Regions from separate parts of the Pedomonas sp. V897 genome, predicted to be linked through region 2. Evidence: predicted binding sites of a transcription regulator. Region 2 holds the regulator's gene; the other holds the start of a gene.

Region 1 (15,025 bases), 310 kb from region 2:
CTGAAAATGTGGGATTTTACGGCGGGCTCGCAGGGCACCCAGCGCTACGACCTGACCCAGCCGAACTACCAGTTCCTGGTGGTGGACGTCACTGACTACGACTGATCTGCGGAGACAATCATGGCGTGGTATCGCACTGGCACCGTTGGGGTCACCAACGGCTCGCCCGCTGTTACCCTGACCGGCGGCAATGCTCTGACGAATATCTTCCCCGGTGATACCTTCTGGGGCCCGGACGGCGAGCCGTATGAGATCGCGGCGATCTCCTCGGAGACCACCTTTACGCTGGCGACCGACTACCAGGGCCCGACGGCGACGGGGCAGCCCTATGCGATTCAGCCGACCGGGAGCACCGGCGCCCTGCGGCTGCTGTACGAGCAGGTATCGACGCTGGTCACGCACTACCAGACCGGGCGCGATGCCTGGGCGGCGGCGGCCGCCGGGACGCTCAAGGGGCGGAAAAGCGCGGGCGCAGGGGATGTAGAGGATCTGAGCCCTGCGGATGTGCTGGCGCTGCTGACAGCCGGCCCAGCGGCGGCGACGTTGACCGGTGCCGAGGTGCTGCCCGCCCTGCAGGAAGGTAACGGCGTCAATGTGACGGCGCTGCGGCTGGTGAACGAGGTTCTGGCGGCCCTGGGCGTCTATGTCGATGCGAGCGGCCGCCTTGGCATTGGGACGAGCACATTCGACGGGGCTGGTGACCGACGCTTGCAGGTGGGAGGCTCCAATACGGCCAGCCAATTACTGGCTAAGTCAAACACCACGCACCTAGCCCTCTATGCGTCAAGCGGAACGGATGCTTACATCTCGGTGCCGACAGGCAGCGCAATGCACCTCGGCCATGGCCCTGCGGACGGGTCTGCTTTTTCGGATGGGATAGTGCTTGATGCCAACGGCAACCTCCTGGTGGGGGTGCCGAGCGGGAGCACTCACTACATTGATAAGTCCGGCGCGGCAGTGGGCACGCGCTTCCTTGTCCTGGGGGGGCGAGTTGGTTTCGACAAGGTGGACGGGTCGAACTGGTCTGCTTCTGCAACAGCAATGGTGATCGGCAACAACACGACCACGAGCCGGTCAATCAATGCTGCGGGCACCATCAACACCAACGGAGCGGACTATGCCGAGTACGTCCTCAAGGCGTGGTATTGCTCTGCCCTCAACCCGGGCGCGATCTGCGGCATCAACGCCGATGGTCTTCTAACCGACCGCTTCGACGATGCTCATACTTTCGTCATCAAATCCACCAATCCGGCCGTTGTCGGCAATGACACTTGGGCGCAGGCGGTTGGTCCACGCCCCGAGCGACCGGCGCTTGATCTGCCAGCATACACCGGCCCTGAGCGGCCGGTTGACGGCGACCCCGACTATGCGGCCAAGATGGCGGCATGGGAAGCAGCCCAAGCCGATCATGCCGCCGCTATTGAAGCCGCCCGCGCGGCTCACGCTACAGCCATGCAGCAGTATGAGGCGGACCTTGCCGACTTCGAGGCGCGCCTTGAGGCCGAGCGCGTCAAATGGGACCGCATCGCTTTCTCTGGCCAGGTGCCGGTGAATGTGACCGGCGCATTGCCAGGCCAATACATCGATGCCGCGCCGGGGCCGGATGGTGGCATCATCGGCGTGCCTGTTGAAGCGCCGGGCCCCCGCACAGTGGGCAAGGTCTGGAAGATCCTGCCCGACGGCCGCGCTTGGGTGGCCGTGATAATCGGCTGACCCGCAAACATTCCATCCGACACGCGCCTCCAGGCGCTCTTTTTATGCCCGGAAAGGACCGCCAATGACGCGCGATGATGTTGTTCTGTGGCTGTTCGCCCTCGGCAGTGCCCTGGCGGGCCTCGGCGCCCGGTGCGGCTACGTCCTGTTCCGCGTCTCGCCCGAGCCCCCGGACGATCCCGGCGCCCGGGAAGCGTGGGAACGGCGGCGGCGCTGGCTGGCGCTGTCCGAGGTCATGGCTTTGCCCGCCTATGCCGTGCTGGCGGTCACGGTCGGACGGCTGCGAGAATGGCCTGTCGAGGGCATCGTGCTGGCGAGCATGCTGCTCGGCGCGCTGGGGACCGCATTCTTCCTCCACGGGCTGGAGATTCTGGCGCGTCGGCGGCTGGGTCTGGAGGAGACGCCGAATGGGTGAGCCGGTCATCATCATTCTGGGGTTGGGGTTCGCCCTGGTTTCAGCGGTGGCGCTGGTCAGGGCCTGGCGACACGGTGTGGACTGCCACCGTTGCCTGAGAGGAGGGCGACATGAGCGTTGACGCGATGATCGAGCGCCTGATCGGGCGCGAGGGAGGGTACGTGGATCACCCGGCTGACCGGGGTGGTGAGACGATCTGGGGCATCACTGTCGCGGTGGCGCGGGAGGAGGGCTACACCGGCGCCATGCGGGCGATGCCGCGCTCCGAGGCCATCCGCATCTACCGTCAGCGGTACTGGATCAAGCCCCGGTTCGACCGGGTGGCCGCGCTCTCCGAGCTGGTGGCCGAGGAGCTGTTCGATACCGGCGTGAACATGGGGCCCGCCATTGCGGCGCAGATGCTCCAGCGGGCGCTGAACGCACTCAATCGGCAGCAGACGGACTATGCTGACCTCAAGATGGACGGCCAGATCGGCCCTGCGACGCTCGGCGCCCTGCAGGCCTACCTGCGCATCCGGGGCCGAGAGGGCGAGGCGGTACTCCTGACCGCCCTGCGCTGTCTCAAGGGGGAGCGGTACATCGATCTGGCGGAGCGGCGGCCGGCCAACGAGGCGTTCGTCTACGGCTGGCTGCGCACGCGCGTCGGCCAGGTGGGGGCGCTGGCATGATGGCGCTGCCCTGGTGGGGCAAGGCTCTGGCGCTGGCCGGAGCCGTCGGGGCCGTCTGGCTCCTGGTCGCCCGTCTCGAATCTGCGGCCTACGAGCGCGGCGTGCTGGCCGAGCGGGGGCGCTGGGAGCGGGCCCAACAGGAGCGCCAGCTGGAGTTCAGGGAGCGGCACGACACGGCCACGGAGGCCGCCACCCAGCGAGACGCGGAGCGCGAGCGCGTGTTCGTCCCTATCGAGAGAGAGGTGATCCGCTATGTCCAGACGCCTGCCGCTGCTGCTGAGTGCATTGACGATGCTGGCCGCGACCTCATGCGCCGGGCCATCGAGGCAGCCAATTCCAGCATTGCCGCCGGTGCCAGCCCGGGCGGCTCAGCCGTGCCCGCCTCTGCCGGAGGCCCCGGCGACGGCCGGTGAGGTGGTGGCGTGGGTGATCTCCGTGGCCGAGGCCTACGATGACTGCGACAGTCGCCGACGGCTGGCGGTGGAGGCGTGGCCGGGGTAGCGGCCGCCAGTTGTTTGAGGGACGGCCGCTCGAGTGTGGAACAGAGAATTAGCTGTGGTTCGGCCCGGCAATTTTGCCCTGCACAGTCGGCCCAGCAATTTGGCCGTGGGCTAAGGCTGCGATTGCAAGTTGGGCGACAGAAGGGGCGATATCTCCGTTTTTTACCTTGTTCTTAAGGTAGGAGCTGAATTTTCCTCCCTCAATGTAATAATCTTGCAGCCACTCTCGATAGGCCCCTAAAGCTGCGAGAGGGTAGCACCAGGACTCTTGAGGGTTGGATTTGGCCTGAGGGTGACTATCTGGGTAGTGGTGCGGATACTTGCGCCGCTCCCCGTACTGTTCGGATAAATTGTTATCGGTCCAATACTTGGACCAGTGCTGCCCTATGGATATATCCACGACGAATTTTTCGCCTATATCCGCGCCCGCTTGGATCAGTTCATAAATAACCGTGTGGGCTTCATTGAATACATGGAAATAGCCTTTTGGGGCTGACTGGTAATTTAGAGCAATACGCTCATGCCATTTGTCAAACTTCTTATTATTTTTTCCCGAGGGGTCATAGCCTACTTGGCTGTAGATCATCTCTCGGAGCTTTGACCCGGCCAGGAGTCGGAAATTGTCCCTTGCCTCAGGCTGGCAATTCGCTCCCGCATCAAATGCATAGTACTCGAGAACTGCGAGGCATATCTCGGCTGGGTAACAATAATGCACCCGTCCGCCATGGTTGATTTCGATATGTGCGGCAGGGGCAGTATAACCGGCCTTGGCGAGGATTGATTTAATAGCCTTTATGCGAGGCTTCTCATCGATCTCGTTCCATTGGGCGCTAATGGTTCCGATGTGGGCATTCTGGACGCCGCACAGAGCAGCCAAGCCGCGCTGATTGAGGTAGGGCGTGCCGTCCGACAGTACGCCCATTCCGATTTCGCCAAATTCGGCGTCTTTCTCAATCCCGAGGTCCAGAACGCCCTGAATCGTACTGATTTCCTTTGAGCCGGAATTGCTAGACAAAACATTGATTTTATTAGCTTTTAGACTGATTTCCTTTGAGCCGTCGGAAGACATCCCAGACCTCGCGTTTTGCTTGATTCGCGGGATTATACATCATGGAGATTAGGTAATGGGAGTCGGCGCTCGATGGTGTGGCCTGGTCGGACTGGATGATCTTGCCATATTCGATAGCCGCCGGGCTCCCAGTGGCCTCGACCTAAAGAGAAAAGCCCCGCCGAAGCGGGGCCATTCCCAGAACGTGACACGTGGTTGCACAATGCTGCGGGCCGGGCGCCGCTCCGGCTTTGCCTGTCCGTCCGTGGTGCGCACTTACACGAGGCGTCGGCAGATCAGGCACTGGCTTCAGGGCGCAGTCGATCAATCCACGCCGCCGCAGCACCATAAATTATACTGCCCGATCATATCATCGCCAAGTGAGGGGCACAGACATAAAGTTTTCCTTATGCCTGCAAGTTGTTGACTCAAAAGAGGCAAGTTTTCCCCCATGTCATGAGCTAAGACCATGCAGGTAAAGGGATTTACTCTAACAAAGGCTAAAGGCGGGCGCTCTCGCGCCGGGGCGAGGGGGTTGGTTTCGGGGTCGTTTACCGTCTGTTAAGGCTGCCGGTCCATTCTAGGCTGTCGTTTCATGCCGACGAGGTTTGACCTGTGGATACGTCGTCCATCGCCCTTTTCCAGGCCATGACGGGCAAGATGCGCGAGCTTCAGGCCAAGCAGGAAGTCATCGCCGAGAACATCGCGAACGCGGACACGCCCGGATACGAGGCCCGCGAACTGGTGGAGCGGGACTTCTCCGACGTGCTGTCGAAGGTCTCCACCCCGTCGGGCGCGCCGAGTGTCGCCAAGCCGCGCATCGCCATGCCGGCGGCGATGAAGGCGCTGGGCAGCCCGGCCGCCGTGAACAGCAATTCGCGGGTGAGCCGGGACTCCTTCGAGGTGAAGCCCAACGGCAATACGGTGGTGCTGGAAGACCAGCTGCTCTCGCTTGCCAATGTGCAGATGGAATACACGGCCCTGACCAACCTCTACCGGAAGCAGGCGGGCCTCCTGAAAACAGCCCTCGGCAAGGGTGGCAACAACTAAGCGCCCGCAACGGCGAAGGGAGAGAAACGCCCATGGATTTGCAACGGTCGATGGCCATTTCGGCAGCCGGGCTCAAGGCCCAGTCCCTGCGCATGCGGGTGGTTGCCGAAAACCTGGCGAACAAGGACTCCGTGGCGCAGTCGCCGGGCGAGCTGCCCTACCAGCGCAAGGTCGTGATGTTCAAGGACGTGCTCGACCGTCAGCTTGGCGCGCGCACCGTGAAGGTGGACCGGGTGACCGTGGACACCACCGATTTCGAAAAGGTGTACATGCCCGGCCACCCGGCAGCGGACGCGCAGGGCTATGTGCTCAAGCCGAACGTGAACAGCGTCATCGAGGCCACCGACATGAAGGAGGCACAGCGCTCCTACGAGGCCAACCTCAATGCGGTGGAAGCCGCCAAGTCGCTGACCATGAGGACGATTGATCTTCTGCGCTAAAGCGCAGGGGGAGATCTTCCGCGCTAAAGCGCAGGGGGAGACCTTCTGCGCTGATACGCAGGAAACCGGTGTAGAAAGAACAGGGACTGAACCATGTCCATTCGCGCCTTCGATGCCACCAATGCCTATACCCAGGCGCTCGGCCGCTCCCTCACCGGCGGCACCGAACCGTCTGCGCCCGAGGCGGCGACGGGCGCGCCGAACGCCTCGTTCGGCGACATGCTGGGCGAGATGTTCACCAACGCCGTCGAGGCCAGCCGCAACTCGGAAGCCATGGCCGCGCAGTCCATCCAGGGCAAGGCCGACCTCATCGACGTGGTGACGGCGGTCAACAATGCGGAGATGGCGGTTGAAACCCTTGTGGCCGTGCGCGACCGGGTGATCTCGGCCTATCAGGAAATCATGCGGATGCCCATTTAAGGGCACCCGCAGCGCCAGATTTTTTATCCGCTTTTTTTCGGGGCCCGGATTTTCCGGGCTCGATAATTTTCCGGGATCAATGGATCGAGGGCAGCGCGTCTGCCGGCAGCAGCGAACGCGCCTCGACCCGGATACCTTCCTGCAGCAGCACCTCGCCCAGCTTGCGCGTCGCGGCCACGACCGGCGCGAGGGACTCCGGCCGCTCCGTCCCGAACACCTCCTGAACCAGGACAGCAAGGCGCGGATCCGCCTGCTGCGCCAGATCGATCGTTGCCAGAAACCGCAGCTCGTCCGCCACCACCGCGCCGTGGCAGGGGCTCGCCACCTGCACGCGCCGGGTGGCATGGCGGCTGATCTCCAGCAGCAGATGACACAGGAGAATGGGCACCGCGCGGCTGCACCGAAGCGCGAAGCGGGAGAGGGCGGGCTCCGCCCGGGCATAATCCAGCCGCGCGGCAATGAACAGCCGGGTGAGCCACAGCAGCCGCTGCGCCGAGGGAGGCAGCGCGCTGCACCGGATCACCGGGTTGTCGTTCGGGTGCCGTCCACAGAATGGAGAGGGCTGGTGTGGCATGCGTAACTCCTGTCCCGCTTGGTGTTGCAAGTGATAATGACTCGCAAAAACAGGCGGGTCAAGGGCAGGCCGGGGCTGGGCCTCGCGGCGGAAAGTACGTGCAGGACGGCAGGAGGCCGGAGGTCAAGTGAGGGGGGAATGCGCGGCGCGGCGCCGCAGGGCTCACAGGGGCTCAGTGGATACTCGGCAGCATGTGCGGGGGCAGTAGATGCATCACCCGCACGAGGTTGCCCCGCTCCCGCAGCGCCTTTGCCAGATGGCCGGCTGCCTCGCGCAGGCCGTTGATGGGGCCATTGGCGCAGAGTTTCTGAAGCAGGACGCAGGCGCGGGCCTCGTCACCGACCTGAAGGCGGTCAATGGCCGCCAGCAGGGTGAGCTCGTCCGGCAGCAGGCGCTGGCAATGGGGCAGGCCAAAAACCAGTCCGCGCTTCGCGACGGAAACCACTTCGGCAATGAGCAGACGAAGAAGGAGCGTGACCGATCGATCGGGTGCGCCCTTGAGACCGCCCAGCGCCTGACGGACCGCGCGCCCTTCCATCCGCGCCGTCACCAGTTCGCGGAACGACCACAGCAGCAGATGGTCCGCAGGCATCAACTCCACGCACAGGATGACACGCTCGTCAGGGCATGCTTCGGAGGTGCACCGAAGGTCATCGGATACGGTTCGCATCCCAGGCTCCCTCTCTTAGTCCTTTTTATTTATTTTTTTAGCCCGCATTCAGAAGCAAAAGTCAGACTAAAGCAAGAATATATGCGGGGGTCGGGCTGAACAGATCGACGCGGCAATCGCCTGCCGGAGAGTCAGCCGCGCCAGACATAGCCTTTGCCGCGGGCAGTGAAAAGACGGATCGGTCGTTCGGGGCGCAAAACGGCGCGCGGCGGCCATTTCCGCCATGTACATTTCGCGCCCCCGGCCTTAACCATCTCTTCACCATGCTCAGCCAAGGTGGACGCATGACAGGAGCCGACATTCTCGACGTTACCCGCGACAGCCTGTTCACCATGCTGATGGTGGCCGGGCCACTGCTGCTGGTCGCGCTGGTGGTCGGCTTCGGCGTCGGCCTCCTTCAGGCCCTGACGCAAATTCAGGAAGCAACGCTCACCTTCGTGCCCAAACTCATCGCCATGGTTCTGGTGCTGCTGCTCACCGCGCCGCTGATGGGCCGGCTGATGGGCGGACTGATGGAGCGGCTGGCCCAGCGAATCATCTCGGGGTAGGTGCGCCGTGCCCGACTTCATGACGGCGCAGTTCACCGCCTATTTTCTCGTCTTCTCCCGCCTCGGCAGCATGCTCATGGTGATGCCTGCCCTTGGCGATGAAAATGTGCCGGCCCGCGTGCGGCTGCTGTTCGCGCTCGTGCTGTCGCTGGTGGTGCTGCCGGTGGTGCTGGTCTCCCTGCCGCCCATGCCCACGACCTTGCCCGCCACCGCCGCGCTGCTGATCGGCGAGATCGCCACCGGCCTGATGCTGGGCATGGCGGTGCGCATCCTGTTTTCCGCCGTGCAGCTGGCGGGTACGGTCATCGGCTTCCAGAGCGGTCTGTCCGGCGCGATGATTTTCGACCCCAGCCAGGGCGGGCAGACCATCGTCATCTCCCGCTTCCTCAGCGTGCTCGCCGTGGTGCTGGTGTTCGCAACCGACCTGCACCACCTGATGCTGGCGGGCATGGTGCGCTCCTACGCCCTGTTCCGGCCGGGCGCGGACCTGATGCTCGGGGATTTCGCCTCGCTGTCGGTGAACATGATGAGCCAGGCCTTTGCGCTGGGCCTGCAGATGGCGGCTCCGTTTCTGGTCTATGGCCTGGTGTTCAACGTGGGGCTCGGGCTGATGGCCCGGCTGACGCCCCAGATCCAGGTGTTCTTCATCGCCCAGCCGCTGGGCATCATTCTGTCCCTGCTGCTTCTGCTGACGCTCATCGGCACGATCATGACCGTGTTCCTTGACCGCTTCGGCGAGGGGCTGCGGGCCCTGACGGGAGGCTGAGATGGCCGAGGGCAGCAGCGAGGACGACTCCCAGAAAACGGAAGAACCAACCCAGCGCAAGCTGGAGGAGGCGCGCAAGAAAGGCCAGGTGGCGCGCGGCGCGGAGATGCGCCACATCGCCATTCTGGGCGGCGCGCTGGCGGTGGTCGCCTTCATGGTGGGCAACATCGGGCGCGGCCTTGCCCCGCTGTTCACCAACCTGCTCGGCCAGGCCAACGCCTATCCGCTGGACGGCCGGGGCGCGCAGAGCCTGATGGCGGGCATCGCCCTCAACGCGGGCGCGGTGCTGGCCGCGCCGCTCGCGCTACTGTTCCTGTGCGCGGTGGTGGGCGGCCTGATGCAGGGGCGGCCCACCCTGTCGTGGGAGCGGGTGTCGCCCAAGTGGTCCAAGCTCAATCCGCTGACCGGCCTCAAGCGCATGTTCGGCATGCAGTCGCTGGTGGAGTTCCTCAAGACACTGGCCAAGTGCGCGGTGGTGGGCATCGTCGGCGTGGCGGTGGTGTGGCCCTACGGCAGCCGGCTGGAGACCGCCCTGTTCGGCTCCGCGCCCGACATCCTGGCGCTGGCGGGCGGGCTGGTGGTCAAGCTGCTGCTGGCGGTGGTCATCATCGTCGCGGTGATCGCGGTTGGCGACCTTGTCTACCAGCGCTTCGCCTTCATGAAGAAAATGCGCATGAGCCGTCAGGAACTGAAGGACGAGTTCAAGCAGAGCGAGGGCGACCCGCATGTGAAGGCACGCATCCGCCAGATCCGGCTGGAGCGCTCGCGCCAGCGCATGATGGCCAACGTGCCGACCGCCGACGTGGTCATCACCAACCCGACCCACTTCGCGGTGGCGCTGAAATACGATCAGGCCGCCATGGCCGCGCCCAAGGTGGTGGCCAAGGGCGTGGACAGCCTGGCGCTGCGCATCCGCGAGGTGGCCAGCGAGCACAAGGTGCCGATTGTGGAGAACCCGCCGCTCGCCCGCACGCTCTATGCCAGTGTCGATCTGGACGAGGAGATCAAGCCCGAGCACTACAAGGCGGTGGCCGAGGTCATCAGCTACGTGATGAAGCTGCGGGGGCGGCCGCTGCCCAAACGGCCGTCGCGCCCATGACGGCGGGGGCACTGCGGCGCTCTCCGGCAGGAGTCCGGCCGTTCCGGCGGCGCATCGGCGCAATCATCCCCTTGACGCGGGAAGGCTTTCGGGCAACGTCCGGGGGCGGGGAGTTCAGCACGGGGACGGGTCACACACGCGCATGATCGCACGATGGTTCTCAGGAGAGGAGCGCGGGCTGGAGAGCGCGGGTCTGGTCGGCGGATTGCCGCCCGAGCCGGGCTCGACCCAGGTGCTGTGGGTGGCGGCGACCGTCGTTACGCTCGGGCTTGCCTCCGCCGCCCTGATCGGCTGGAGCACGGGCATCTGGGAAGTGAGCATCCTGTTCTTCGCCCTGATGCTGGCGGCCGGCGGCGTGGCCTATGCGTGGGCGTCGGGACATCAGGAGCGCCCCGCGGGCGTCAGCCGCGCCCTGGTGCGGGCGGCCATCGACAACCAGCCGGACGCGGTGGCGGTGACGGACCGGATGGGGGCCCTGGTGTGCGCCAACGCGGCCTATGGCCAGATGTGCGGCGGCTATCCCTCGCCCTTCGAGCTGGCGGGCGTCGAGCCGGAAGCGCGCTCGCCGCTGGAGCGGGTGGCCGAGCAGGCCCGGCGCGACGGCATCGCGCTGGTCAGCGTGACCCGCGTCGTCGAGGGGCGGCAAAGCGAACTTGACGTGACCTGCCGCCGGGCGGACGACCCGGCCGGCCATCTGCTGTGGCGGGTGCGCCCGTCGGAGCGGAGCCTGACGCTTGCCGGCGTGGTGGACGTGGCCGCAGGCCATGTGGGCGACTGGCTGAGCCAGGCGGACATCGGCCTCATCGCCGCCGACGGGGACGGGCGGGTGCTGGCGGTCAACGCCGCCTGCGGCCGGATTTCGGGCCATGCGGCGGCGGATCTCACCGGGCGCGACCTGACCGCCCTGTTCATCCTGACCGAGAGCAGCGAGGTGCTGCTGCGCGCGGCGGACGGCACGTCGGTGCCGGTGCGGCTGGCCGAGATTCCGCTGATGGGGCAGGGCGGGGGCGACCCCTATGGCTATGTCTACCTGCTCCTGCGCGAGACCGCGAACACGGTGGCAGCGAGCGGCGCGGTGGGCGACATCGTCCACGGGCTGCTGGACAGCCTGCCGTTCGGCTTCGCCACGGTGGACCGGGACAGCCGCTTCCGCTTTATCAACCGGGCCTTCACCGCTGCCGTCGGCATCAAGCCGGAGGCAACGCCGCTCTACCCGGTCGATCTGGTGCACGAGGAAGACGCCAGCATGCTGGCGGAGGTGGTGCGCAGCGTCTCCAGCGGCCGCCTCGCCAACCGGGACGTGCAGGTGCGGCTCAAGGGCAACCGGGCCGATCCGGTGCGGCTCAGCATCACCCACATCGGCATCGGCGAGGCGGCGGCGGTCATCGCCCTGCGCGACGACGCCGAGCAGCGGCGCCTCCAGCAGCAGATCACCCAGGCCACGAAGATGCAGGCGGTGGGCCAGCTGGCGGGCGGCATCGCCCACGACTTCAACAACATCCTCACCGCCATCATCGGCTACTGCGACCTGATGCTGCTGCGCCACGCGCCGGGCGATGCGGACTTCGGCGACCTCAACCAGATCCGCCAGAACGCCAACCGCGCCGCCAACCTGGTGCGCCAGCTGCTCGCCTTCTCGCGCCAGCAGACCCTGCGGCCGCAGGTGCTCCAGGTCTCCGACGTGCTGGCGGAGCTGTCCAACCTGCTCAAGCGGCTGATGGGCGAGACCATCACCCTCAACATGATCCACGGCCGTAACCTGGGGTCGGTGCGCGCCGACCCGGGCCAGCTGGAGCAGGTGATCGTCAACCTGGCGGTCAACGCGCGCGACGCCATGGGCGGCGCAGGCGAGCTGACCATCCGCACCTACCAGGTGGGCCCGGACGACGTGAAGACCCTCGGCTACCAGATCATGCCGCCGGCCGACTATGTGGTGATCGCCGTCACCGACACCGGCCACGGCATCCCGAAGGAGCATCTGGGCAAGATCTTCGAGCCGTTCTTCACCACCAAGGAAGTGGGCAAGGGCACGGGGCTCGGCCTTTCGACCGTCTACGGCATCGTCAAGCAGACGGGCGGCTTCATCTTTGCCGACTCCGAGGTGGGGCGGGGCACCACCTTCACCATCTACCTGCCGGTCCATGTGGCCGTGGCCGAGGAACAGGCCGCCGAGGAGGCGCGGGCGCGCGACGCGGTGGTCGATACCTGGGGCCACGGCACCGTGCTCCTCGTGGAGGACGAGGCCATGGTGCGCGCCGTCGCCAAGCGGGCGCTGGAGCGCAAGGGCTACAACGTGCTCACCGCCAACAACGGCGAGGAGGCGCTGGAGGTGATGGAGGGCCTGGAAGCGCAGGTGGACCTCCTCATCACCGACGTGGTCATGCCGAGCATGGACGGGCCGACCCTGGTGCACCACGCCCGCGAGCGCTACCCGGACCTCAAGATCATCTTCATCTCCGGCTATGCGGAGGAGCAGCTGCGCCGCTCCATCGACGTGCCGGACGTGACCTTCCTGCCCAAGCCGTTCTCGGTGCAGGAACTGGCGGAGGCGGTGCGGGAGGTCATCGGCCGCAAGCCCGCGCACCACGAATCAAGCAACCAGCTCAACGGCTGAGGCGGGCAGGGGAGAGATCCCCTCGCGCCCCGGTCCGGCCCAATCGAATCAAGGGGTTGGCGGCCAAGCTTGCAATCGAGAACAAAACAGGTACAAAGCCTTCCGTTGCGTTCGACGCTCTGTGCCTCTATGCGGGAGAAAAGAAATGTCTGCATCTCTTCGGGTGATCGAGAAAGACTCTATGGACAAGACGCGCGCACTGGAAGCCGCACTGGCACAGATCGACCGGGCATTCGGCAAGGGTTCGGTGATGAAGCTGGGCCAGCGCAGCTCGGGGGTCGAGATCGAGACCATCTCGACCGGCTCGCTCGGGCTCGACATGGCGCTGGGCATCGGCGGCCTGCCCCGGGGGCGCATCATCGAAATCTACGGGCCTGAATCCTCGGGCAAGACGACGCTGGCGCTCCACGCCATCGCCGAGGCGCAGAAGGCGGGCGGCATCGCGGCGTTCATCGACGCCGAGCACGCGCTCGACCCGGTCTACGCCCGCAAGCTCAACGTCAACATCGACGAGCTGCTGATCTCGCAGCCGGATACGGGCGAGCAGGCGCTGGAGATCGCCGACACCCTGGTGCGCTCGGGCGCCATCGACATTCTGGTGGTCGACTCGGTGGCCGCGCTGACGCCACGCGCCGAGCTGGAAGGCGAGATGGGCGACAGCCACGTGGGCCTGCAGGCCCGCCTGATGAGCCAGGCGCTGCGCAAGCTGACCGGCTCCATCTCCAAGTCCAAGTGCACCGTGATCTTCATCAACCAGGTGCGCATGAAGATCGGCGTGATGTACGGCAGCCCGGAGACCACCACCGGCGGCAACGCCCTCAAGTTCTACGCCTCGGTGCGTCTGGACATCCGCCGCACCGGCCAGATCAAGGAGCGCGACGAGATCGTCGGCAACCAGACCAAGGTCAAGGTGGTCAAGAACAAGCTGGCCCCGCCGTTCAAGCAGGTGGAATTCGACATCATGTACGGCGAGGGCGTCTCCAAGATGGGCGAGATTCTCGACCTCGGCGTGAAGGCCGGCGTCGTCGAGAAGTCGGGCGCCTGGTTCTCCTACGACAGCCAGCGCATCGGCCAGGGCCGCGAGAACGCCAAGCGGTTCCTCCAGGAGAACCCGGACCTGGCGGCGGCCATCGAGGCGGCCATCCGCCGCAACGCCGGGCTCGTCTCCGAGGCGCTCATGTCCGCGCCCAGCGAGGACGACGACATCTGAGGACGGCAGGCGGCAGGCGGCAGCGGGCGGATCAGGGCGGCACGCTGTCCACGCTGTCGAGGACCGATCGCAGAAAGTCTGTGCCATGTGGCCGGGCGTTTCCGTGTGACGAACAGGGAAGCGCCCGGCCTTTTCCTGCCCGGTTCCCCGCCCGATCTCCTGCCCGGTTTGCCGCCCGGTTCCCTGTCTTCGCAGCGCGGCAAAGGGCGCGGCAAGTGCGTATCCCTCTTTTCACCGGGGCGCATACGGCTTAAGTCAGGCGCGGATTGACAAAAGACCCGGGGCAGGCCCCGGGCTCGCAACGAGACAAAGAGGCGAAAGGCGTGGCCAGTTCCAACGATATCCGCTCATCCTTCCTCGACTTCTTCCGGCGCGAAGGCCACGAGGTGGTGCCGAGCAGCCCGCTCGTCCCGCGGAACGACCCGACGTTGATGTTCACCAACGCCGGCATGGTGCCGTTCAAGAACGTGTTCACCGGGCTGGAGACGCGCCCCTACAAGACGGCGACCTCCGCGCAGAAGTGCGTGCGCGCCGGCGGCAAGCACAACGATCTGGACAATGTGGGCTACACCGCCCGCCACCACACCTTCTTCGAGATGCTGGGCAACTTCTCGTTCGGCGACTACTTCAAGGAGCGCGCCATCGACTGCGCCTGGCGGCTCATCACGAAGGAGTGGGGCATCCCGAAGGACCGCCTGCTGGTGACCGTCTACCACACGGACGACGAGGCGTTCGACCTGTGGAAGAAGATCGCCGGTCTGCCCGACGAGCGGATCATCCGCATCCCCACCAAGGACAACTTCTGGTCCATGGGCGACACCGGCCCGTGCGGCCCGTGCTCCGAAATCTTCTATGACCACGGCCCGCACATCCCCGGCGGCCCCCCGGGCTCGCCCGACGAGGACGGCGACCGCTGGACCGAAATCTGGAACCTGGTGTTCATGCAGTACGAGCAGGTGGACGCGGACACCCGCATCGACCTGCCTCACCCGTCCATCGACACCGGCATGGGCCTGGAGCGCATCGCCGCCGTGCTCCAGGGCAAGCACGACAACTACGACACCGACACGCTGCGGGCGCTGATCCTCGCCTCCGCCGAGGCCACCGGCACCAACCCGGACGCGGAAGGCCGCGTCTCGCACCGCGTGATCGCCGACCACCTGCGCGCGGTCAGCTTCCTCATCGCCGACGGCGTGCTGCCCTCCAATGACGGCCGCGGCTACGTGCTGCGACGCATCATGCGCCGCGCCATGCGCCACGCCCACCTGCTGGGCGCGAAGGAGCCGCTGA
Region 2 (15,025 bases):
GTGCGGCGTGCCGGTGGCCAAGCATGGCAACCGCTCGGCCACGTCCAAGTCCTCCTCGGCGGGGGTGCTGGAGGCGCTTGGCGTCGTCATCGGCCACGAGCCGGCCCATGTGGAGCGCTGCCTTGCCGAGCTGGGCATCACCTTCATCCTCGCCAGCGCCCACCACCCGGCGATGAAGGCCGTGGCGGACGTGCGCCGCACCCTTCGGATTCCGACCATCTTCAACCTGGTTGGCCCGCTGACCAACCCTGCGAACGTCACTCGGCAAGTCATTGGCGTTTATTCGGAAAAGTGGGTGACGCCCATGGCGGAAGCCCTGGGCCGGCTGGGGGCCGAGCGCGCGTGGGTGATCTTCGGCGCGGGCGGCATGGACGAGCTGTCGCTGGTTGGCCCCTCGATGGTGGCCGAGACCCGCAACGGTCATGTCAGCCGCTTCACCGTCACGCCGGAGGAGCTGGGGCTGACCCCTGCCCCCATCGAGGCGATCCGGGGCGGTGATGCGGAGCACAATGCCGCTGCGCTCCGCCGCATGCTGGCGGGCGAAAAGGGTGCCTACCGCGACACCGTGGTGCTGAACGCGGCGGCGGCGCTGGTGGTGGGCGACAAGGCCGCCACCCTCGCCGAGGGTATTGCCCAGGCGGCGGACGCCATCGACACCGGCCGGGCGGCCGGGCTGCTGGATCGCTGGATTGAGATGACGAAGCGCGACTGATGACCGACACTCTGCAACGAATTCTGGATACCAAGCGCGAGCATGTGGCCCAGTGCAAGCTGGCCCGGCCGCTTTCCGCCCTGGAGGCCGACGCCCGGGCGCAGGAGCGTCCGCGCGGGTTTCTCGACGCGCTGGAGAAGGCGCGGCGGGAGAAGCGCTATGGCCTGATCGCCGAGATCAAGAAGGCGAGCCCGTCCAAGGGCCTGATCCGGGCGGACTTCGACCCGCCCGCGCTGGCGGAAGCCTATCTGGCGGGCGGTGCGACCTGCCTGTCGATCCTCACCGACGAGCCCTATTTCCAGGGCAGCAACGCCTATCTGCGGGCTGCGCGCCGGGCGGTGCCCCTGCCGGTGCTGCGCAAGGACTTCATGATCGACCCCTATCAGGTGGTCGAGGCCCGGGCCATCGGGGCGGACTGCATCCTGCTGATCATGGCGGGCCTTGAGGACAGTCAGGCGGCCGAGCTGGAAGCAGCGGCCGAAAGCCTTGGCATGGACGTTCTGGTCGAGGTTCACAACGCCGAGGAACTGGAGCGCGCCACCCGGCTCAACTCCCGTATGCTTGGCATAAATAACCGCAATCTCAAGACGATGACGGTTGATATTAACACGACGGTTGAGCTTGCGGCCATGCTGCCGCAGGGGTATCTCATCGTCGGCGAGAGCGGCCTCAGGACCAAGGCGGATCTGGATCTGCTGGCCAGCCACGGCGTCACCACCTTCCTGGTAGGCGAGTCCCTCATGGCGCAGGCCGACGTGACGGCGGCCACCCGGTCCCTGCTCGGGCTGGCGGCGGAGTAGCCTGTGTCGGGCAACCCGTCCCACACCGGCCTCACCCACATCGGCGCGGGGGGCGAAGCCCACATGGTCGATGTCTCGGGCAAGGCCGCCACGGAGCGCCGGGCGGTGGCGACCGGGCGGATCGTCATGTCGCGGGAGGCCTTCGTTGCCATTCGGGACAACGCCATTGCCAAGGGCGACGTGCTCTCTGTCGCCCGGATTGCGGGCATCATGGCGGCCAAGCGCACCTCGGACCTCATTCCGCTGTGCCATCCCCTGCCCCTCCAGAAGGTGGCGGTGGATTTCGCGCTGGAGGAGCAGACGCCGGCCATAACCGTTTCCGCCATGGTGAAGACGACCGGCCAGACAGGCGTCGAGATGGAAGCGCTGACGGCCGCAAGCGTTGCCCTGCTCACGATCTATGACATGGCCAAGGCGGTGGACAAATCCATGCGGATCGAGGGCGTCCGCCTTCTGGAAAAGACGGGCGGCAAGTCGGGCACCTACAAGGCTGATCAGGCGGAGGCGTGATATGCTGAGCGTGGCGGAGGCGCAGTCCCGTGTTCTGGCTGCGGCGGGCGCGCGCCGGCGTGAGGCCGTCCCTCTGGCCGAGGCGCATGGCCGCTATCTCGCCGAGGATGTGACCGCCCTCCTCTCCCAGCCGCCGTTCCATGCCTCCGCGATGGATGGCTATGCCGTCTGCTTCCGGGACATTGCCCCCGGCATGATCCTGCCGGTCATCGGCGAGGCCATTGCGGGCAAGGCATTCGATGGCACGGTCGAGGCGGGCACAGCCGTGCGGGTGCTGACCGGCGCGCCGATCCCCGAGGGCACGGATACGGTCATCCTGCAAGAGGATGTGGCCTACGAGGACGGGGCCATCCGCATCATGGAGGATCTGCCCGCTGCTCCCGGCCGCCACGTCCGCAAGGCGGGGCAGGATTTCGCGGCGGGGGCCGTGCTGTTGCAGGCGGGCGCGAAGCTCACCGCGCGGGCCATTGCCCTCATGGCGGCAGCGGGGCATGGGACTGCCCCGGTTTACGCCCGGCCGCGTGTTGTGATCGTCTCGACCGGCGACGAGCTGGTGCCGCCGGGCGAGACGCCGGGCCGGGACCAGATCATCAATTCCAACGGCGTCATGCTGTCGTGCCTTGCCCGGGCGGCGGGCGCGGAGGTGCGGGATCTGGGCATCCTGCCGGACCGGCACGACGTGATCCGCGACGCCCTCGCCAAGGCTGCGGCCGAGGCGGACATTCTGGTCACCGTCGGCGGCGCGTCGGTGGGCGACCATGACTATGTGCAGGCGGCGCTGGTCGATGCGGGCGCCACCATCGATTTCTGGAAGATCGCCATGCGTCCGGGCAAGCCCATGATGCTGGGCCGCCTGGGCGACGCGGTTGCCATCGGCCTGCCGGGCAATCCGGTCTCGGCCTATGTGTGTGCCCAGCTCTTCCTGCTGCCGCTGGTACGCCATCTCCTCGGGGCGGCGGCGCCCTTCCCCGCGCCGCTCGAGGCCCGGCTGACGGTGGGTCTGCCGGCCAACGGGCCGCGCGCCAACTACCAGCGGGCGGCGGTGACGGCCGGACCCGGCGGCTGGGAGATCACCCCCTTCCCGGTGCAGGACAGCGCCATGCTCTCCCGCCTCGAGGCGGCAAATGCCCTGCTCATCCGCCCCGCCAACGCGCCGGCCGCGGAAAAAGGGTCTAATGTCGCGTTTCTCCCCCTCAACAACGATTGACGCCCGTGTGGAACTTTCATAGAACGTTCATAGTCTGTTCCACAAGGACTTGGGCATGCTCACCCGCAAGCAACATGATCTGCTGATCTTCATCCATCAGCGCCTCGAGACGACCGGCATCTCCCCGTCGTTCGAGGAAATGAAGGACGCGCTCGGTCTCAAATCGAAGTCCGGCGTGCACCGGCTCATCAATGCTCTGGTGGAGCGCAACTTCATCCGCCGCCTGCCCAACCGGGCGCGCGCGCTGGAGGTGTTGCGTCTGCCGGAAGCGGCGGCTCCCGCCCGGGGCGCCAAGCCGCAGCTGGCGAGCGACCGGGATGCGGCGATTGCGGCCGCTGGCAACGTGGTGCGCGGCAGCTTCGGCAAGCCGAAGGAATCGCCTGCGGCATCGAACTCGGCCTTTGTGGAAATTCCGCTGCATGGCCGCATCGCGGCCGGTGTTCCCATCGAGGCGCTGGAGAGCGACCGTCTGCTGGCCGTGCCTCCGGCCCTGCTTGGCCCGGGCCAGCACTTTGCGCTGGAGGTCTCCGGCGACTCCATGGTGGAGGCGGGCATTCTGGACGGCGACTATGCCATTATCCGCAAGGCCGACCATGCGCTGGACGGCGACATCATCGTCGCGCTGGTGGACGATGGCGAGGCCACGCTGAAGCGCCTGCGCCGCAAGGAAGGCAAGGTGCGGCTTGAACCGGCCAACGCCGCCTACAAGACGCAGGTGTACGACCCCAAGCGTGTCCGCATCCAGGGCAAGCTCGTCGGCCTGATGCGCCGGTACTGAGCCCGGCGACTCCCCGGCTGTCCGGGGCGTGCTTGCAGGGCGCGTCGATCATGGGACACATCGATCGCGGGGCGCATCGATCACGGAACGTATCCACGGAACGTATCGATCGCGGGGTATTGCGTGCCTATCGCAGGAGGGTGTGAGGCCCTCCTGCCGACCCTTCCCGCGATCTCCCTTGTTCTTCCCCTCTTGTTCTTCCCCCTCCTCTTGTTCTTCCCCCTCCTCTTGTTCTTCCCCCTCCTGTTCTCCCTCCTCTTGTTTTTCCCCCTCGTGTTGCTGTTTTCTTGTTCGGGCTGTCCGGTTGATCCGGCCCCTTGCCCTGCCCTGTCAGGCGCCGCCACAGAACCGGCATTTGCACCGCCGTCTGACCGGGCACGTCCCTGAAAACGACGGGGTGCAGGGGTCCGAGACCCCTGCAAACATCCCTTCCCCCTCGCCTCACCCTACCCCATCTCACTGCCCGGCAGCGGCCCAAGGGTGGCGGCCACGGCGGATTTCGGCACCCTCGATGGCGATCCGGCCGTCAGGGCGGACGCGCAGGGTGACCGCGCCGAGGCGGTCGCGCGCGGGGGCGTCCAGTTTCAGAAGACGGGGCGCGCACCAGCGCGGCAGGCGGCGGGGCGCGACGACGATGTCGCTCCCGGTGCAGAGCTGGCGCAAGGCGGGGGCGTCGAGCCAGCCGCGCACAAGCGTGACGGTCCACCAGCGCCCGGCCCGCCACAGGGCGGCCCGGCACACCGTTTCGTGGCAGTCCGGCAGCAGATGCGCGTCCGCCGCGTCGGTGAGCGAGGTGGCGGCGGAGGCGTCCAGCCCGCTTTCCTCCAGCCACATCTCCCGCGTGAAGCCACCCCGGCGCAGGCTGGAGAAGGCCAGGCGTCCGTCGTCAAGCCGCGCCGCGATGAGGGCGCCGTCCCGGCTGACGAACAGGTCGGGCGCGGGGGTGGTCGCGGCCAGCGCCAGCCCGGCGGCAACGGCTGCCGCTCCGGCGAGGCGCAGGCGTGTGCGCCACAGGCAGATCCAGAGCAGGCCGAACATGAGGAGGGCGAAGGCCGCCGTATCCAGCGTCCGCCAATGAACGACCGCCCCGTCCCAACTTGAGACCTCCCGCGCCAGGGCGAGGATGAGCGCGATACCGCCGCGCACCCAGGCGGTTACCCAATCGAGTCCGCCCACGCTCTCGGCGAGCACCGCCGCCATCAGCCCCGGCATCACGACCACGCTCGTCAGCGGGATGGCGATGAAGTTGGCGACGACGCCATAGACCCCGGTCTGGTTGAAGTGGGCGATGGCGATGGGGGCGATCATGGCCTCCGCCACCAGGCTGCTGAGGATGAGCGCCCCGCCCCAGCGCAGCGCCCGCGCGAGGGGGCCGTCGCCCTGCTGGCGGCGCAGCCAGCGGTCGGCAAGGCGCGACTGGTAGAGCGCCACCAGCCCGGTCACGGCCGCGAAGGAGAGCTGGAAGCTGGGGTTCAGCACCGCCTCGGGCCGGACGAGGAGGATCACCCCCGCACCTGCCGCCACCAGCCGCAGGCTGATGGCCTGGCGGCCGAGGAGAAGCCCCGCCAGCACGATGAGGGCGGCAATGCAGCTTCTGACCGTCGGCAGGCTGCCGCCTGCGATGAGCGTGTAGGCCACCGCTGCCAGCGCGGCCGCGAGGGCGGCGATGGTCTTGACCGGCACGCGCAGCGCCAGCCAGGGGGAGAGTGCCAGCAGGCGGCGGACGAGCAGCATGACCAGCGCCGTCACCAGGCCGATATGGAGGCCGGAGATGGAGATGAGGTGGGCAAGGCCGCTGTTGCGCATGGCCGTGCTCACCTCCTCGGGCAGGCCCGAGCGGTCCCCCGTCACCAGCGCGGCGGCCATGCCCCCCTCCTCGCCGCCAATGCGGGCCTTGAGCCGGGCGCTCAGCCGCTCCCGCGCCGTCTCCACCGCGTCCGGGAGGCCCGCCCCGTGACCAGCGGGCCGTTCGACCGTCACCGCGCCCAGCACCGCGCCGACCGCCCCCACGCCGTCGAACCAGGCGCGCTGGCCGAAATCGTAGCCGCCGGGGATCGCCGGGCCGGGCGGCGGCTGGAGCCAGGCCTTCAGCCGCACCCGCGCGCCGCGTGTGACCGCCGCGCCCGGAGCCTGACGGCTGGTCAGGCGGACGCGTGCGGGCGTCTCTTCCGGGGCGAGCCGTTCGATGGCGGCCACCCGGATCAGCAGCCGCGTACGCCCGTCCGCCAGCGCCTCCCGCGACTCGATCGTCCCCGTCAGCTCCCGCGCCGCGCCCGCCAGCGGGAACACCGGCGCGCGCACCATCTCCGCCCGCGCCCAGGCGAGCGCGAGGCCCAGCGCCGCCAGCACCGCCGCCCGGGCGAGGAGTCGCCCGGCAACGCCGCCGCGCCAGCACAGCAGCGCCAGCCCCGGCAAGGCGGCCATGGCTGCCAGCCAGTGTTGCGGCCCCGGCAGGGCGAACCACGCGGCGATGCCGCCGCCCAGCGCCACGGGGAGCCACAGCGGCCATTGCTCCCGCTCGGCCAGCAGCAGGCCGTCAAGGCGCGCAGCGACAGCACCGGCAACGGCAGCAACACCGGCAGGCCCGGCGATTCCCCGGTCCGGCCGGCCGTCCGGACGGATTTCCGCCCCTGTTTCGGCATGCGACGTTTGAACCACTTGCCCCGCTGTGCTAGAGCCGCCCCAACGATTTTAACCACCAGTTTCGGTCAGGTGTACGATGGGTTCAAGTCCAACCCCGGTGGTCACGCGCTTTGCGCCATCTCCGACCGGTTTCCTCCACATCGGCGGTGCCCGCACCGCGTTGTTCAACTACCTGTTCGCCCGCCACTTCGGCGGCAAGTTCCTGCTCCGCATCGAGGACACGGACCGCGAACGCTCCACCCAGGCAGCCATTGACGCCATCATCGATGGCATGAAGTGGCTCAATCTGGAGTGGGATGGCGAGATCACCTACCAGTTCGCCCGCGCCGAGCGCCATGCGGAGGTGGCCCGCCAGCTTCTGGCGGAGGGCAAGGCCTACTACTGCTACGCCACGCCCGAGGAGCTGGAGGAGATGCGCGCCAAGGCCCGCGCCGAGGGCCGCCCGATGAAATACGACGGCCGCTGGCGCGACCGCGACCCGTCCGAAGCGCCTGCGGGCGTGAAGCCGGTCATCCGCCTCAAGGCGCCGCAAACCGGCGAGACCACCATCCGCGATCTGGTGCAGGGCGAGGTTACCGTCTCCCACGAGCAGCTGGACGACATGGTCCTGCTGCGGGCGGACGGCACCCCCACCTACATGCTGGCCGTGGTGGTGGACGACCATGACATGGGCGTCACCCACGTCATTCGCGGTGACGACCACCTCAACAACGCCTTCCGCCAGCTCGCCCTCATCCGGGCGCTGGGCTGGCCGGAGCCGGTCTATGCCCACATCCCGCTGATTCACGGCGCGGACGGCGCCAAGCTCTCCAAGCGGCACGGCGCGCTGGGCGTGACCGAATACCGCGAGATGGGCTTCCTGCCGGAGGCGGTGGAGAACTATCTCCTGCGTCTGGGCTGGGGCTATGGCGACGAGGAGATCATTTCCCGCCAGCAGGCCATCGAGTGGTTCTCCATCGAAGCGGTGGGCCGTTCGCCCTCGCGCTTCGACATGAAGAAACTCGAACACCTCAACGGTCATTATATGCGGGAGGCCGACGACGCCCGTCTGACCGCGCTGGTGGTCCCGCGCATCGAGTCCCTGCTGGAGCGGCAGCTGTCGGACGCGGAGCGCGCCATGCTGCAAAGCAATATCAAGGAGTTGAAAGTTCGCGCGAAAACCTTGGTTGAATTGGCACAGAGCGCGCTTTTCTTCTTTCGCACCCGCCCAATTCCGCTCGACGCGGGCGCAATAAAGCTGCTACAACCGCCAGCACCCGAAGTGCTTCGGGAAGCCTATAAGGCGCTGGCGGACACCGCCGAGTGGCGAACGGATGCCCTGGAGGCAACGGTTCGCGCCCTGGCGGAACGTCTGGGAGTGGGATTGGGCAAGGTGGCACAGCCCCTGCGGGCAGCGCTGACCGGTTCGACCACTTCGCCCGGCATTTTCGACGTGCTGTCGGGGCTTGGTAGGGAGGAGAGCCTCGGCCGCATTGAAGATGCGATTTCGGCAGCAGCGTCGGGAAAGTAACGACACAGACTCGCGTTAGGGGATAGGTAAGGACAAGATATGACGAACAAGTCGGCTACGTTAAACACCGGGAATGGTACGATCGACCTTCCCATTCTGAGCGGCACTGTCGGGCCGGATGTCATTGATGTCCGCAAGCTCTACGGCGGGACCGGCATGTTCACCTACGATCCTGGCTTTACCTCCACCGCGAGCTGCGAGTCCAAGATCACCTACATTGACGGCGACAAGGGCATTCTCCTCCACCGCGGCTATCCCATCGAGCAGCTGGCCGAGAAGTCCAACTTCATGGAAGTGGCCTACCTCCTGCTGCACGGCGAGCTGCCGACCAAGGAGCAGTACGAGCAGTTCCGCTACACCATCACCCGTCACACGATGGTGCACGAGCAGCTGGCCAACTTCTACCGCGGCTTCCGTCGCGACGCGCACCCGATGGCGATCATGTGCGGCGTGGTGGGCGCGCTGTCGGCCTTCTACCACGACTCCACCGACATCAACGACCCCGAGCAGCGCAAGATCGCCAGCCACCGGATGATCGCCAAGATCCCCACGATCGCCGCGATGGCCTACAAGTACTCGGTCGGCCAGCCCTTCCAGTACCCGGACAACTCCCTGTCCTACACCGGCAACTTCCTGAAGATGACCTTCGCCGTGCCGGCCGAGCCCTATGAGGTGGACCCGGTCGTCGAGCGCGCGCTGGACCGCATCTTCATCCTCCACGCCGACCACGAGCAGAACGCCTCCACCTCCACGGTGCGTCTGGCCGGTTCGTCGGGCGCCAATCCGTTCGCCTGCATCGCGGCGGGCATCGCCTGCCTGTGGGGTCCGGCCCACGGCGGCGCGAACGAGGCCGCGCTCAACATGCTGCGCGAGATCGGCACGCCGTCGCGGATCAAGGAATACATCGCCCGCGCCAAGGACAAGAACGATCCGTTCCGTCTGATGGGCTTCGGCCACCGCGTCTACAAGAACTACGACCCGCGCGCCAAGGTGATGCAGCAGACCGCCAAGGAAGTGCTGGAGCGCCTGAACGTCAAGGACCCGATCTTCGACGTGGCCCGCGAGCTGGAGCACATCGCGCTCAACGACGATTACTTCATCGAGAAGAAGCTCTACCCGAACGTGGACTTCTACTCGGGCATCATCCTGAACGCGATCGGCTTCCCGACCACCATGTTCACCGTGCTGTTCGCCCTCGCCCGCACCGTGGGCTGGGTCGCCCAGTGGAACGAGATGATCGAGGATCCCTCGCAGAAGATCGGCCGTCCGCGCCAGCTCTACGTCGGCGCCACCCAGCGCGACTACGTGGACATCAACCAGCGCTAAGCGCTGGCAGCGACATCAACCAGCGCTAAGCGCTGGCGGCACTTGCCGAACCGGAACGGGGCGCGGGTTCACTCGAACCTGCGCCCTTTTCCTTTGCGCCCTTGTCCTCTGGGCCCTTTGGTGTTGCGCGCTTTTTCCTTGCCCCTTCAAGGCGCTATGCCGCCGTGTGATGCCTGCCTTGCAGTGGGCCGTCTTGACTCCCGCGGGGCGTTTCCGCTCTCTGCCAGGCTATCACATCCGACAGCCGCACAAGGCCAATCGCAGGAGGCGCGTCATGCTGAAGATCTGGGGCCGGGCCAATTCCAACAATGTCAGGAAGGTGCAGTGGTGTGTGGAGGAAGTGGGTGTCCCCTACACCCGGGTGGACGTGGGCGGTGCCTTCGGCCAGCTCGACACCCCGGAATTCGCCGCGCTCAACCCCAACCAGCAGATCCCGGTGGTGGAGGACGGCAACCTGGTGCTGTGGGAGTCCAACGCCATCGTGCGGTACCTGTGCGCCCGTTATGCGCCGGGCACGCTCTACGCCGACGATCCGGCGGAGCGGGCGCTGGCCGACCGCTGGATGGACTGGACCAGCCTCAACTTCGTGCCGTCCTACTCCGTCATCTTCTGGGGGCTGGTCCGCACGCCCGAGGCGCAGCGGGACATGGACGCCATTCGCGCCGCCGTCGAGCGCGCCGGCAAGCTCCTCGCCATTGTGGACGACCAGCTCGCCCGCCAGCCCTATCTCTCCGGCGCGGCGCTCGGCATGGGCGACATTCCCCTCGGCACCCTGATCCACGCCTGGTTCACCCTGCCCATCGAGCGGCGCGACCTGCCCAACCTCGCCCGCTGGTATGACCGGCTGCGCGCCCGCCCCGCCTACGCCAAGGTCGTGGGACAGCCGCTCTCCTGAGATCACCGGCAGATCACCCCCAACCAGACCGGCGGCGCTCCGGCCGGCACGGGGAACCTGTGCCGGAACGGCGGTGTGCCGATGGACTAAGGTTATCAACAGACAAAAGCCGAAACCCCGCCACTTTCCTTGAACTCCAGTAACTCTAGACAAGCGGTTTGACTGGATGAATTTGGCGCACGTCTTCCCGGATACAGGGGACGCGGGATGCGTTTAAGGCCTGGTCAGGACATCCGGGCGATTTTTTATTTCCTCCAAAATCAAACTCCGAATTGATCGTTGATAGTTCCCAAAGCCTTTTTAATCTCAATTTCATTGAGGGGACGTAATCGATGCGCGACTACGGGGCAGAGTCGTCAGTATCGGTGCAGGGCGGGCCGGCCGGCCCGGAACCCGGGGGCCTGTCGCCAAACGTGCCGCTGGTGGTGGATCTGGACGGCACTCTCATCAAGAGCGACACCCTGCATGAAAGCATCATCGCTCTGGCGCGGAAAACGCCGTCGGCGCTGTTGCGCCTGCCCTTCTGGCTTCCGGCCGGCCGCGCCGCCGTCAAGCAGCGCATCGAGGACCGGCTCGGGCTCGATCCTGCCCTGCTGCCCTATGACCCGCGGGTGATCGACGCGGTAGAGGCTGCCCGCAACGCCGGGTGCCGCACCGTGCTGGCGACGGCCGCCGATCAGCGCATCGCGGACCGGGTGAGCGATCACCTGGGGTTGTTCGACGAGGTGCTGGCCACCCGCGGCGCGGTCAATCTGGGCGGCGCGCGCAAGGCGGAGGCGCTGGTCGACCGCTACGGCGCGGGCGGCTTCGACTACATCGGCAATAGCGCGGCGGATCTGCCGGTATGGGCGCAGGCCCGGCGCGCGCTGGCGGCCAATGCACCCTCCGCGGTGGTGCGGCGGCTTGCGCGGACCCACCCGGCGCCGGTGGTGCTCTCCCGCCGCCGCGCGCCCTGGCTGCCGCTGCTGCGGGCCATGCGCCCCTACCAGTGGGTGAAGAACCTGCTGCTGTTCGTGCCGCTGGTCGCCAGCCAGACCTTCGCGGCGGCCGTCTGGGCGCGGGTTCTGGTCGCCTTCTGCTGTTTCTCGGCCATGGCGTCGGCGGTCTATCTGGTGAACGACCTGCTCGACCTGGAGCATGACCGCCGCCACCCGCGCAAGAAGAACCGGCCGTTTGCCTCTGGCGAGGCGAATATCCTCCACGGAATGCTGACCGCCGCCACCCTGGCGCTCGGCTCCATCCTTGTCGCCTATTCCGTCTCCCCGGCGTTTCTCGGGCTGCTGCTGCTCTATGTGGCGGTGACAACCGCCTACTCGGCGCGGCTGAAACAGACGCCGCTGGTGGACGTGATGCTGCTGGCCGGGCTCTACACGCTGCGGGTCCTCGCGGGCGCGGCGGCGTGCCAGATCGTGCCCAGCTTCTGGCTGCTGGGCTTCTCCATGCTGCTGTTCACCAGCCTCGCTTTCGCCAAGCGCTACGCCGAGGTGTCCGATGCCAGCCGCCGGGGCACCCGGACCCTCTCCGGCCGAGGCTACCAGCTCATCGACGAGCCGGTGCTGGCCACCTTCGGCGTGTCGTCCGGCTACGCCGCCGTGGTGGTGATGGCCCTCTACATCAACGCGACCGCCGAGACCGGCGTCTATGCCACACCGGTTCTGCTGTGGGCGGTCTGCCCCCTGCTGCTCTACTGGATCAGCCGCATGTGGCTGGCGGCGCAGCGCGGCTTCCTGACGGACGATCCCATCGTCTTTGCGCTGCGCGACCGGGTCTCCCGCGTCGTCATCCTCGCGTGCAGCCTGGTGGTGCTCGCCGCCAGCCAGAAACCCTCCCGTCTCCTTGCCGCATTTCACTCCTGATCCCATGAACCTTCAGGTCATTCTCCTTCTGGTCACGAGCATCAGCCTGTCCTCGCTGGCGCAGGTGGTGCTGAAACTGGGTGCCGGTTCCCCGGCGGCGGCCGCCGTCGCGGGCGGCATGGGCGCCCGCCTCCTCGCCCTCCTGATGTCGCCCCTGATCGTGGCGGGGCTCATCCTCTACGGGCTGTCGGCGATCGTCTGGATCCTGGTGCTGTCGAAGGTGGAGCTCTCCTTCGCCTATCCCTTCGTGGGGCTGGGCTTCGTGCTCACCATGGCCGTCAGCGCCCTGTTCCTCGGCGAGCAGATCAATGCCGCCCGTCTTGCGGGGACGGTCATCATCGCCGTCGGCGCGGTGCTGGTCGCGCGGAGCAGCTGATGCAGCGGGCATCCCTGAGCAGCGTCTGGCCGGTGGCGCTCCTCTGCCTGCTGGCCTTTGCCGGGGAGAGCGGGCTCGCCCGCCACTGGGCCGGGCTCGGCCTGTTCTCCCAGTACAACGTGATCTTCGATACGGACCCCAATAACAGCGCGGGTGCCATCGCCCATGCCTGGGCCACCTTCACCTTCAATCACCCGCTGCTCAACGCCCTCACCGGCCTGCCGCTCAAGGCACTGAGCAAGGCCCTCGCCGCCGCCGGGCTGGTTGCGAACGATGAAGCATGGCGGCAGTCCACGCTGCCCTGGCTACTCGGCGCCTTCGCTGCCGCCAGAGCCCTGTTCTTCTTCCTGTCGTTCCGCATTCTGGACCTGTCGGTCTGGCAGGCCTCGGCCGCCACGCTGATCGGCTCCCTCTCCTTCGCCCCGGTGGTGTTCGGCGCGGTGCCGGACAGTTACGCCCTCTCGGCGACGCTCATGGCGCTGATCCTGTGGCTGGCCCTGCGGCTGGCCTCGGGCGCGGCGCGCTGGCTGGCGCGCGGCTGGTGGCTCGCCGGCCTGTGCGCGGTCGGCGTCACCGTTTCCAACGTCATCCACGTCGGCTGGTTCGGCCTCTGCTGGCAGCACCTGCGGGGCCTGCGCCTGCGGCCGGCCTTTCTGCGCAGCGTCGCCAGCGGCGCGGTGCTGCTGGTGGTCGCCTGCGGCCTTGGCTACGCCATCGCCGGGGCGACGGGCACCCTCACGCCCCGCCCCGGCCATGACCCGGTGAGCCATCAGGCCGGCTTCTTCCAGCGCCATTTCGCGACGCCCGAGCGCGCGCTGGAGAACATCGCCCGCTTTCCCGAGCGCCTTGCGCGGGGCGTCGTCCCGACCATGCCCCTTTTCCGGCCCGACACGCTCGCCAGCCTGAGCGGTCCGATCCCGATCATGGCCACCTACAACGGCCTGCCCTTCACCCCTGCGGCAGCCCTCCTCTGGCTCGGCGGCCTCACCCTCTGCGGGCTGGGGGCCACCATCGCCTGGCGGCGCGGCGGCCAGTGGCGCGTGTTCGGCATGGGGGCCCTTGCCTCCCTCCTGAGCTATGCCCTGCTGTTCAGCGCGTTCGGCACGAACACCTTCCTCTACTCGGTGTACTGGCACACGCCCGCCATGGTGCTGGTGGCCGCTTGCCTCGCGTCCCCGTGGAGCGAGTCCTGGCCCGGCCGGATCGCGCTGGGCGCGGTGATCCTCGGCCTTGCCGCCGGCGATTGGGCAGTCCTCGCGGGCATGGCCGGGGAACTGGCGGCCTACAGTCCGCCCGCCCGGCCGCTCACGCCCTGAGCCCGCCGGGCGCGGATTCGCCCGGCCAAAAGAAAAAGGCCGGGGCGCGAACCCCGGCCTTTCCCCCTGCAAGTTCTTCCAGTCCGGTCGCGTGTGCGAGCGGATGGGGTCCCCTTACCCGTTGGCGATCATCGCGGCGAAGTCGGCCTCGGCCATCTTGGTGTCGCCCACATAGGCTTCACCCCGATACTTGCGGACCGGGCCGCGCACCTGCGTCTGCGTCACGCGCAGTTGCAGGAGAACGCCCGGCTCCACCGGCTTGCGGAACTTGGCGTTGTCGATGCTCATGAAGAACACGAGCTTGCCCTCGGCGTCCGCGCCCATGGTGTGCACGGCGTGCACGGCCGCCGTCTGCGCCATGGCCTCGATGATCAGCACGCCGGGCATCACCGGATGCCCCGGGAAGTGCCCCTGGAAGAAGGGCTCGTTCATGGTGACGGCCTTGATGCCCACCGCCGAGCCTTCTTCCACCTGCTCAACCCGATCCACCAGCAACATGGGGTAGCGATGCGGGATCATCTCCATGATCCGCTTGAGATCAATCGTTACGGTTTCAGCGGTCCCGCTCATGAACGCATACCCCCTGTACGGCTGTGATCGTTACGTCTGCAATCGGTTGAACGTCGCGTCGTGCTTACTTCTTGTCGGCCGGAGCGGCGGACTGCTGCGGCGCCGGCGGCGTGGTGGACACGGTCGGCAGGGTCTGCTGCATCCGGGCGATCACGTCACCGGTGATGTCGATGCTCGGGCTGGCGAACACCACCGCGTCGCGGTTCAGCACGAGGGTCGCGCCGCGCTCCTTGATGAGCTGGTCAATGACCGGCTTGGAGCCGTTCAGGATCTGGTTCTCGACGAAGGCCGTGGTGCGGGCGAAGTCGTTGCGCAGCTGCTGCACTTCCTGGTCGGCCTTCTGGGCCTTTTCCTGAAGCTCGCGCTGCTTGGCCTGGAGCACGTCCGGCGCGGCGATGCCGGATTCGGCCTGCTGCTGCAGGGCCTTGGCATCGGCGGAGAGCTGATCCTGATAGGTCTTCAGCTTGCTCTCGAAGGCATTCTTCTTGGCGTCCAGGGTCGGCTGGGCGGCCTTCAGCGCGGCCGA

What was found. The regulator LexA, encoded in region 2, represses DNA repair genes until DNA is damaged. The targets are predictions, from matches to a motif close to GTTCCNCNCTTGTTCT.
Region 1: recA (recombinase RecA) is a predicted target of LexA. The motif match lies at 12,604-12,619, and genes of this name have one in related genera.

What each region holds. Positions count from the first base shown of each region.
Region 1 covers NZ_JBPPGG010000002.1:681,449-696,473, reverse strand. The annotation lists partial or broken gene ACSJJU_RS09175 (hypothetical protein) at 1-105, shown strand, start outside; gene ACSJJU_RS09170 (hypothetical protein) at 121-1,713, shown strand; gene ACSJJU_RS09165 (hypothetical protein) at 1,778-2,128, shown strand; gene ACSJJU_RS09160 (glycoside hydrolase family 108 protein) at 2,239-2,796, shown strand; gene ACSJJU_RS09155 (hypothetical protein) at 2,793-3,209, shown strand; gene ACSJJU_RS09150 (hypothetical protein) at 3,148-3,297, shown strand; gene ACSJJU_RS09145 (hypothetical protein) at 3,346-4,365, opposite strand; gene flgB (flagellar basal body rod protein FlgB) at 4,960-5,394, shown strand; gene flgC (flagellar basal body rod protein FlgC) at 5,427-5,834, shown strand; gene fliE (flagellar hook-basal body complex protein FliE) at 5,928-6,254, shown strand; gene ACSJJU_RS09125 (hypothetical protein) at 6,331-6,828, opposite strand; gene ACSJJU_RS09120 (hypothetical protein) at 7,001-7,420, opposite strand; gene fliQ (flagellar biosynthesis protein FliQ) at 7,783-8,046, shown strand; gene fliR (flagellar biosynthetic protein FliR) at 8,054-8,812, shown strand; gene flhB (flagellar biosynthesis protein FlhB) at 8,814-9,911, shown strand; gene ACSJJU_RS09100 (ATP-binding protein) at 10,054-12,525, shown strand; gene recA (recombinase RecA) at 12,671-13,735, shown strand; gene alaS (alanine--tRNA ligase) at 14,059-15,025, shown strand, end outside.
Region 2 covers NZ_JBPPGG010000002.1:373,751-388,775, reverse strand. The annotation lists gene trpD (anthranilate phosphoribosyltransferase) at 1-712, shown strand, start outside; gene trpC (indole-3-glycerol phosphate synthase TrpC) at 712-1,512, shown strand; gene moaC (cyclic pyranopterin monophosphate synthase MoaC) at 1,516-2,022, shown strand; gene ACSJJU_RS07760 (molybdopterin molybdotransferase MoeA) at 2,024-3,229, shown strand; gene lexA (transcriptional repressor LexA) at 3,285-4,007, shown strand; gene ACSJJU_RS07750 (ComEC/Rec2 family competence protein) at 4,464-6,665, opposite strand; gene gltX (glutamate--tRNA ligase) at 6,727-8,160, shown strand; gene ACSJJU_RS07740 (citrate synthase) at 8,200-9,486, shown strand; gene ACSJJU_RS07735 (glutathione S-transferase family protein) at 9,761-10,381, shown strand; gene ACSJJU_RS07730 (UbiA family prenyltransferase) at 10,714-12,237, shown strand; gene ACSJJU_RS07725 (SMR family transporter) at 12,242-12,613, shown strand; gene ACSJJU_RS07720 (hypothetical protein) at 12,613-13,929, shown strand; gene fabZ (3-hydroxyacyl-ACP dehydratase FabZ) at 14,044-14,499, opposite strand; gene ACSJJU_RS07710 (OmpH family outer membrane protein) at 14,564-15,025, opposite strand, start outside.